DNA from 2 places in the Streptomyces sp. M92 genome. Region 1 is predicted to be linked to the other one. Evidence: riboswitches for the same ligand, from Rfam matches in the RefSeq annotation. Region 1 holds a riboswitch; the other holds the start of a gene.
The links. A riboswitch is a leader RNA that binds a small molecule or an ion and turns the genes downstream of it on or off. The one in region 1 is predicted to bind thiamine pyrophosphate.
Positions count from the first base shown of each region.

Region 2: another riboswitch for thiamine pyrophosphate. It lies ahead of thiO (glycine oxidase ThiO); the one in region 1 lies ahead of M6G08_RS16155 (thiamine ABC transporter substrate-binding protein).

Region 1 is NZ_CP101137.1:3,534,101-3,538,648, reverse strand. It holds gene M6G08_RS16160 (ABC transporter permease) at 1-987, opposite strand, end outside; gene M6G08_RS16155 (thiamine ABC transporter substrate-binding protein) at 963-2,048, opposite strand; TPP riboswitch at 2,128-2,233, opposite strand; gene rlmN (dual-specificity RNA methyltransferase RlmN) at 2,275-3,405, opposite strand; gene M6G08_RS16145 (phosphatidate cytidylyltransferase) at 3,564-4,548, opposite strand, start outside.
Region 2 is NZ_CP101137.1:364,631-369,178, reverse strand. It holds gene pknB (Stk1 family PASTA domain-containing Ser/Thr kinase) at 1-373, opposite strand, end outside; gene M6G08_RS01670 (thiazole synthase) at 601-1,398, opposite strand; gene thiS (sulfur carrier protein ThiS) at 1,401-1,601, opposite strand; gene thiO (glycine oxidase ThiO) at 1,598-2,806, opposite strand; TPP riboswitch at 2,804-2,915, opposite strand; gene M6G08_RS01655 (avidin-fold protein) at 2,968-3,318, shown strand; gene M6G08_RS01650 (NAD(P)/FAD-dependent oxidoreductase) at 3,351-4,548, shown strand, end outside.

The DNA of each region.
Region 1 (4,548 bases):
TGCGTCCAGCGAGCGCCGCACCAGTACGGCCAGTGGCAGCAGTATCAGTGCGGCGACGGTGACCAGGACCGCCGCCAGCAGCGCCCACTGCCCGGTGCCGCGCGGGCGGCGCGCGGTCGTGGCCGCGTCCACCAGCCGCAGGGCCGCCTCCCGCCGCCGTACCGTCCAGGCGTGCACGGCGAGGACGGCGGCGACGGCCACGAACTGGACCAGCGTCAGTACGGCGGCCGTGGACAGGTCGAAGACCTGGGAGGTCTGCCGGTAGATCTCCACCTCCAAGGTGGAGAACGCGGGCCCTCCGAGGATCTGGACGACACCGAAGGAGGTGAAGGTGAACAGGAACACCATCAGCGCGGCGGCGGCCACGGCGGGTGCGAGCGCGGGCAGCGTCACCTGCCGCCAGGCCGTCAGCCGCGAGGCGCCGAGCATCCGCGCGGCCTCCTCCTGACGCGGGTCGAGCTGCGACCAGAGGCCGCCGACGGTGCGGACGACGACGGCGTAGTTGAAGAAGACGTGCGCGAGCAGGATCGCCCACACGGTGGTGTCCAGCCGCAGGCCCCACAACTCGTCGAGGAGCCCGCCGCGGCCGACCAGCGCCAGGAACGCCGTGCCGACGACGACCGTCGGCAGCACGAACGGCACGGTCACCACGGCCCGCAGCACCTGCTTGCCGGGGAAGTCGAGTCGGGCGAACGCGTAGGCGCCGGGCAGGGCGATCAGCAGGGTGAGCGCGGTGGAGGCCAGCGCCTGCCAGGTGGTGAACCACAGCACCTGCCGGACGTCGGACTGCGCCAGCACTTCCCCGATCCGCCCGAACTGCCAGGCCCCGTCGACCTTGAGCCCGCGCGCGACGATCGCGGCGACGGGGTAGGCGAAGAACGCCGCGAAGAACGCGACGGGCACGGCCATCAGACCGAGCCGAGCCGCGCTCCCGCGCGCGCTCCTCACCCGTTCCACCCGCTTCACCTCACCACGAGCGAGGTCCACGACTTGACCCACTGGTCACGCTTGTCGGCGATCTTCGCCGGCTCCATGGTCCGCGGGTCCTCGGCCGGCGGACCGAACTTCCGGAAGGACTCGGGGATCGCGGCGTCCTCGCGCACCGGGTACACGAACATGTTGAGCGGCAGGTCCTCCTGGAACTGCTTGGTCAGCATGAAGTCGAGGAGCGCCTTGCCGCCCTCCGGGTTCCCGGCGTTGCTCAGCAGACCGGCGTACTCGATCTGGCGGAAGCAGGTGCCCTGGGCGACGCCCGTCGGCGCGGTGTCCGGCTGCGGGTCGGCGTAGATCACCTCGGCGGGCGGGGAGGAGGCGTAGGAGACGACGAGGGGCCGGTCGCCCTTGGCCTTCTTGCCGCCGGACGAGCCGGAGAACTCCTCGTTGTAGGCCTGCTCCCAGCTGTCGACGACCTTGACGCCGTTCGCCTTCAGCTTCTTCCAGTAGTCCTGCCAGCCCTCGTCGCCGTACTCGGCCGCGGTGCCGAGCAGGAAGCCCAGGCCGGGCGAGGAGCCGGCCGCGTCCTCGGTGACGAGCAGGTCCTTGTACTCGGGCTCGACCAGGTCGTCGAAGGAGTCCGGCGGGGTCAGCCCGTGCTCGCTGAAGTAGGCCTTGTCGTAGTTGACGCAGATGTCGCCGGTGTCGACGGGCGTGACCTTGTGGTCGGTGTCGGTCCGGTACGCGGCGTCGACCTGGTCGAGCCCCTTCGCCTCGTACGGCTGGAACAGCCCGTTGTCGAGGGCGCGGGACAGCAGTGTGTTGTCGACGCCGAAGAAGACGTCGCCCTGCGGGTTGTCCTTGGTGAGGATGGCCTTGTTGACGGCCTGCCCGGCGTCGCCGTCCTCCAGGACCTCGACCTGGTAGCCGGAGCTCTTCTCGAAGGCGGCGACGACGTCCTCCGAGACGGCCCACGAATTGTGGCTGACGAGGGTCACGGTCCTGGAGTCGCCGGAACCCCCGCCGTCCCCGTCGGACGACGATCCGCACGCGGCGAGGCCGCCGGCCATGCCCAGCCCGACGGCGAGGGCGGTGACCTTCTTGGTGATGCTCACTGAATTCCTCCTGGGTGACCAGGAGAAGACGCGGCCCTGCCCGGAGCCCCTGGCGAGGGTCCCGGGCAGGGCGCAACAGCTCGAGTGGTGACCGATCTCCCTACCCAGAATGACCTGGGCCAGGTTCGGAGGGTCTGCGGCCGGTGCCGCACTCTCAGCGCTGTGGCGCTCCCCTGTCGGAATATGAAGATGTGATTTCTGTCAGGTCGTACTTCCGCCGGTCAGGTTACCTCTCGCTCGCGGCGAGCTGCCCGCACGCCCCGTCGATCTCCTGGCCACGGGTGTCCCGGATGGTCACCGGCACACCGTGTGCCGCGATCGCCTCCACGAACGCCTTCTCGTCCTCGGGCCGCGAGGCGGTCCACTTGGAGCCGGGCGTCGGGTTGAGCGGGATGAGGTTGACGTGCACGGGCCTGCCCTTGAGCAGCCGTCCGAGGCGGTCACCGCGCCAGGCCTGGTCGTTGATGTCGCGGATCAGGGCGTACTCGATGGACAGCCGGCGTCCCGACGTCGCCGCGTACTCGAACCCGGCGTCCAGCACCTCGCGCACCTTCCACCGCGTGTTCACGGGGACGAGGGTGTCGCGCAGCTCGTCGTCGGGGGCGTGCAGGGAAATGGCGAGGCGGCACTTGAAGCCCTCGCCGGTGAAGCGGTGGATCGCCGGGACGAGACCGACCGTGGAGACGGTGATGCCGCGCTGGGACAGGCCGAGTCCGTCGGGCTCGGGGTCGGTGAGCCGGCGGATGGCGCCGACGACCCGGTTGTAGTTGGCGAGGGGCTCGCCCATGCCCATGAACACGATGTTGCTGAGCCGGGCCGGCCCGCCGGGGACCTCCCCGTCCCTGAGCGCCCGCATGCCGTCCACGATCTGGTGCACGATCTCGGCCGTCGACAGGTTGCGGTCCAGGCCGGCCTGGCCGGTGGCGCAGAACGGGCAGTTCATGCCGCAGCCCGCCTGGGAGCTGATGCACATGGTCACCCGGTCCGGGTAGCGCATGAGCACGGACTCGACGAGCGTCCCGTCGAACAGCTTCCACAGCGTCTTGCGGGTGGTGCCCTGGTCGGTCGACAGGTGCCGCACGACCGACATCAGCTCGGGCAGCAGCGCCTCCCGCAGCCCCTCGCGGGAACCGGCCGGGATGTCGGTCCACTGCTCGGGGTCGTGCGCGTACCGCGCGAAGTAGTGCTGCGAGAGCTGCTTGGCGCGGAACGGCTTCTCGCCGATGGCGGCGACGGCCTCCTTGCGCTCGGCGGGCGTGAGGTCGGCGAGGTGCCGCGGCGGCCGCTTCGCTCCGCGGGGTGCGGCGAAGGTCAGCTCACCGGGGGCTGGACGGGCCACGGTCGGACAACTCCTCATGACGGCGGGCCTTGGCAACAACCCCCGCGGTCGGCGGGGAGAACGGCAGAGCCATGCCGAAGCCAGGAGACCTCACTGGATCATCCCCGCGTCGGCGGGGATACACGGAAGGGCCCGCGGCCACACGCCGCAGGCCCTTCCAGGCTACCCGATGACCGTCAACCCGAGCCGACGAAGATCACCAGCAGCAGCCACACCACCGGCGCCGTCGGCAGCAGCGAGTCCAGGCGGTCCATGATGCCGCCGTGCCCCGGCAGCAGCGTGCCCATGTCCTTGATGCCGAGGTCCCGCTTGATCATGGACTCGCCGAGGTCGCCGAGGGTGGCGCTGACGGCGACCGCGAGTCCGAGGAGCAGGCCCTGCCACCACGTGCCGCCGTCGATGGCGAACTGCATGCACAGCGCGCCCGCCGCCATCGCGAAGGCGACCGCGCCGAGCAGGCCCTCGCGGGTCTTGCCGGGGCTGATGCGCGGGGCGAGCTTGGTCCTGCCGAAGCGCCAGCCGACCGCGTACGCGCCGGTGTCGCTGACCACGGTGAGGACCAGGAAGGTCAGGACGCGCCAGGCGCCGTCGTCCGCCATCAGCATCATCGCGACGAACGTGGCGAGGAACGGCACGTAGAACGCGGCGAACAGGCCCGCGGTGACGTCCTTGAGATAGCCCTCCGGCGGTTCGGTCATCCGCCAGACCAGCACCGCGAGCGCCGTGAGCGCCATGGCCACCCACGCGCCCTCGGAGCCCCGTACGTACCCGGCGACGACCATCGCCGCGCCGCCGACGGCGAGCGGCACGAGGGGCGCCTTGATGCCCTTGCGCTCGTCGAGCCGCTTGGTCAGCTCCCACAGGCCCACCACGACGGCGACCGCGATCACGCCGACGAAGACGGCCTTGACGACGAACAGCGACGCGATGATGACCACGCCGAGTCCGACGCCGACCCCTATCGCGGCACCCAGGTCGCGCCCCGCGCTCTTCTTCTGCGGCTGCGGCTGGGGCTGCGCCGGCTGCGGGGCGTCGGGCATGGGCTCCGGATTCCGCGGCGCCGCCGCATACGGCTGCGCCGACTGGTGCTCGTCGAACAGGGGACCGCTCAGCCGAGCGGTCCCCTGGTCGTGGTCCTGGTCACCGCCGTGTTCGGGTACG
Region 2 (4,548 bases), 3.2 Mb from region 1:
CCGGCTCCAGGATGTCCAGCGCGGCCCGCGGCCCGAGCGCCCCGCGCTCGCGCAGCACGTCACGCAGGGTGCAACCGGCGATGTACTCCATCGCCAGGTAGACGTACGCTCCCTCGGCCCCCTGGTCGAACACCTGTACGACATTGGGATGGTCCAGCCGGGCCACCGACTTCGCCTCGCGGATGAAGCGCTCCACGAAGGTGGCGTCGGTCGCGAGCGTCGGGTGCATCACCTTCAGCGCGAGCACGCGGTCCAGGCGGGTGTCCACGGCCCGGTAGACCGTGGCCATCCCGCCGACCGCGATCCGCGCCTCTACGCGGTACCGGCCGTCGAGCACCTGCCCGACGAGAGGGTCCTGGAGGGTCGTGTCCACGCAGCGAGTCTACGAGCCACCACGGACACCCGGCGCCGCTGTCGCCGATCGGCCCCGGTACTGCAGCGCACCTGTGACGCTTCCCACGCACGAGCGCCGTTCCGGACGACGACCATGAACGGTGAGCCGCCGACGGCGATGCACTCCCACGGGCAGGGCCCACCTCTCGCCCGACTGGAAACGGGTGGTGCGCGGGTGGGAGACCAAGACGTCAGGACAGCGCAGGCTCACTGGAAAGCGGGCCGCTCCGGATCGAACACCGCCAAGCCCTCCGCAGGAGACGACGCCTCGGCGAACCGCCGCCGCGGAATCCGCCCCGCCCGCCGCGCGCAGCGCCCCGCCTCCACGGCGAACCGCATCCCCTCCGCCATCAGCACCGGTTCCTGTGCCCGCGTGACCGCCGACGCCAGCATCACCCCCGCACACCCCAGCTCCATCGCCAGCGCCACGTCCGACGCCGTACCGGCCCCCGCGTCCAGGATCACCGGCACGCGCGCGTGCTCCACGATCAGCTCGAAGTTGTGCGGGTTGCGGATACCCATCCCCGACCCGATCGGCGACCCGAGCGGCATCACCGCCGCACACCCGACGTCCTCCAGCTTCCGCGCGAGGACCGGGTCGTCGTTGGTGTACGGCAGCACCGTGAAGCCGTCGTCGACCAGCGTCTCCGCCGCGTCCAGCAGCTCGATCGGGTCCGGCAGCAGGGTGCGTTCGTCGGCGATGACCTCCAGCTTCACCAGGTCGGTGCCGAGCGCTTCGCGCGCGAGCCGCGCGGTGAGCACGGCCTCCCCGGCGGTGAAGCAGCCGGCCGTGTTCGGCAGCACCCGGATGCCGAGCCTCTCCAGCACCGACAGCACCGACCCGTGCACCGAGGCGTTAACCCGCCGCATCGCGACGGTCGTCAGTTCCGTACCGGACGCCACCAGCGCCCGCTCCAGGACGTCGAGGCTGGGGGCCCCGCCCGTACCCATGATCAGGCGGGACCCGTAGGACGTACCGCCGAGGACGAAGGGATCGTCGGCCATGGTCAGCCTCCTTGGACGGCGGTGAGGACTTCGACGCGGTCGCCGTCGGCCAGCGCGGTGGCGGCCCACCGCGCGCGCGGGACGACGGTCTCGTTGAGGGCGGCGGCCACCCCGGACGGCGCGGTGGTGAGCGTGCGCACCAGGGCGTCCAGGGCCGTGCCGGGAGCCACCTCGCGCGGCTCGCCGTTGACGGAGATGTTCATGCGGACTGCTCCGAGAGTCGCGGGAGTGGAGAAAGAGCGGGGGCGGCGCCGAAGCGGCGGGGCGTGAAGGGACGGCCCTCCTCGGGAAGCTCCCCGGTGGTCAGGGCGTGCGCCATGACGTCGCCGGTGACGGGAGTCAGCAGCACGCCGTTGCGGTAGTGCCCGGTGGCCAGCAGCAGGCCGTCCAGACCGGTCGGACCGAGCAGCGGTGCGTTGTCCGGGGAGCCTGGGCGCAGGCCCGCCCGGGCCTCCGTCAGGGGCAGCTCGGTGATGCCGGGGACCAGCTCGTGGGCGTCGCGCAGCAGCTCGTAGACGCCGCCCGCGGTGACCGTCGTGTCCCAGCCCAGCTCCTCGCTGGTGGCGCCGACGACCAGCTCGCCGCTCTCGCGGGGCACCAGGTAGACGGCGTTGCCGCGCACCACGGCGCGCACCGTCCGGCTCAGCAGCGGCCCGTGCGCCCGCGGCATCGTCAGCCGCAGCACCTGCCCCTTCACCGGCCGTACCGGCGGCAGTACGTCCTGGGGCACGCCCCCAAGCCGTCCGCTCAGGCTGCCGCCCGCCAGCACCACCTGCCCCGCCTCCAACACGGTGCCGTCGGCGGTGACGATCCCCGTGGCCCGCTCGCCGCCGTGCCCGACGGTGAGCCGGTCGGCCCAGACCCGGTGGAGGACCACGCCCGCGCGTTCGCAGGCGGCGACCAGCGCGGCGGCCAGGCGCCGCGGGTCGATCTGGTGGTCGCCGTCCACCCGGAGCCCGCCGCGCACGCCCGGCGCGAGCATCGGCTCCAGGCGCCGGCACTCACGCCCCGACAGCCACTCGGACTCCAGGCCGGAACGCTGCTGGAGCGCGTGCAGTTCCCGCAGGTGGGCGCGGTCGTCGGCGTCCAGCGCCACGGCGAGGGTGCCGCAGCGGCGGTAACCGAGGTCGTGTCCCGTGACGTCCGCCAGCTCGGCCGCGAACTCCGGATAGCGGCGGGCCGATGCGAGGTTCAGCGCGAGCAGCGTCTCCTCGCCGTAGTGCAGTTCCGTGACGGCGGCCAGCATCCCGGCCGCCACCTGGGCGGCGCCACCGCCCGGTTCGGGGTCCACCAGGGCCGTGGCGAGCCCGCGCTGCGCGGCCCGCCACGCCGTGACCAGGCCGATGATCCCACCCCCGACGACGAGGACGTCGGGTGTACGGGACGACGTGTGCGGTGGTGACGACATGGGCGTCCAGCCCCTCCCTTCGCCGGCATGACCCGGATCAGGTTCGTACGGTCGGAGGCCGCCAGCCTCCCTCTCAGCCCGGTGCGTCCGGGCTCCCGCGAGTGCCTTACGTTGGCCACCCTAGCCCGCAGCACATCGCACTCGTAAGGGAGCCTCAGCCCGTGGCCCGTTCACTGGACGGTCTCGTCCTCGCCCCCGTCGCCGACCAGGCGCCCGGTCAGGTGGGCACGCGCACCCGATTCACCTACCACGAGCAGGACGGCGCCGTGTGGGCCGAGTACGCGGGCGGTGACGTCCTGCGCGGCCACCTGGTGGGCACCCGGGAGGGCGACCGCCTGGACTTCCGGTACGTGCAGCTCAAGACCGACGGCAGCACGTCGTCGGGGCACTGCGTGTCGACCGTCGTGGAACTGCCGGACGGGCGGGTGCGGCTGGACGAGACCTGGGAGTGGGAGTCGCAGCGGGGCAGCGGGACCAGCGTTGTGGAGCAGGTCACCGCGCACGGGCACTGACCGGCGGCGCGCGGGATGTCTAAGGTGATCAGGTGAGCGAGCAGACGCGGGAGCGGGCCCCGGAGCGCCGCGTGGTCGTCGTGGGCGCGGGCATGGCGGGCGTGCAGACCGCGGTCGCCCTGCGTGAGCAGGGCTTCACCGGCCCCGTCACGCTGATCGGCGCCGAGCCGCACCAGCCCTACGACCGTCCCCCGCTGTCCAAGGCCGTCCTGCTCGGGACCGCCGAGGGCTCCGCCTTCGACATCGACTTCGAGGCGCTCCGGATTACTTTGCGGCTCGGCTGCGAGGCCCTGGGCGTCCGCCCCGACGAGCACGTCCTCGACACGTCCGAGGGACCCGTGCCGTACGACCGCCTGGTCCTGGCGACCGGCGCGGAACCGTTGCGGCTGCCCGACACCGAGGGCGTGTCCGGGGTACACCTGCTGCGCACCCTGGACGACGCCGAACGGCTGCGCCCGCTGCTCGCGCGGCAGCACGACATCGTGGTCGTCGGCGCGGGCTGGATCGGCGCCGAGTTCGCGACCGCCGCGCGGGAGGCGGGCTGCGCGGTGACCGTGGTGGAGGCCGCCGACCGGCCGCTGGCCGGCGCACTGCCCGCCGAGGTCGCCGCCCCGATGACGCGGTGGTACGCGGAAGCCGGCGCCGTCCTGCGCACCCACGCGCGCGTGCGGCGCGTCGAGCCCGGCGAAGGCTCCGGGGAGCCCGGTCACGTGGTGGTCCTGGACGACGGTTCGCGGCTGCCCGCCGACGCGGTCGTCGTCGGCATCGGCGCCCGGCCCGCCACCGCCTGGCTGGCCGGCTCCGGAATCGCCCTCGGCGCGCACGGCGAGGTCCTGGCCGACGACCGCCTGCGCACGTCCGCCGCGGACGTGTACGCGGTCGGCGACTGCGCGTCCTTCCCCTCCGGCCGCTACGGGGAGCGGCTGATGGTGCACCACTGGGACAACGCCCTCCAGGGCCCGCGCACGGTCGCCGCCGACATCGTCGCCGCCGCCGGCGAGCTCCCCGAGCCCTACGACCCGGTGCCGTACTTCTGGTCCGAGCAGTTCGGCCGCTTCGTGCAGTACGCCGGTCACCACACGGCCGCCGACACGACCCTGTGGCGCGGCGACCCGGCGTCCGCCGCCTGGACGGTCTGCTGGCTGCGGGAGGACCGCCTGGTCGCCCTGCTGGCGGTGGGCCGCCCCCGGGACCTGGCGCAGGGCAGGAGACTGATCCAGGCGGGCACGG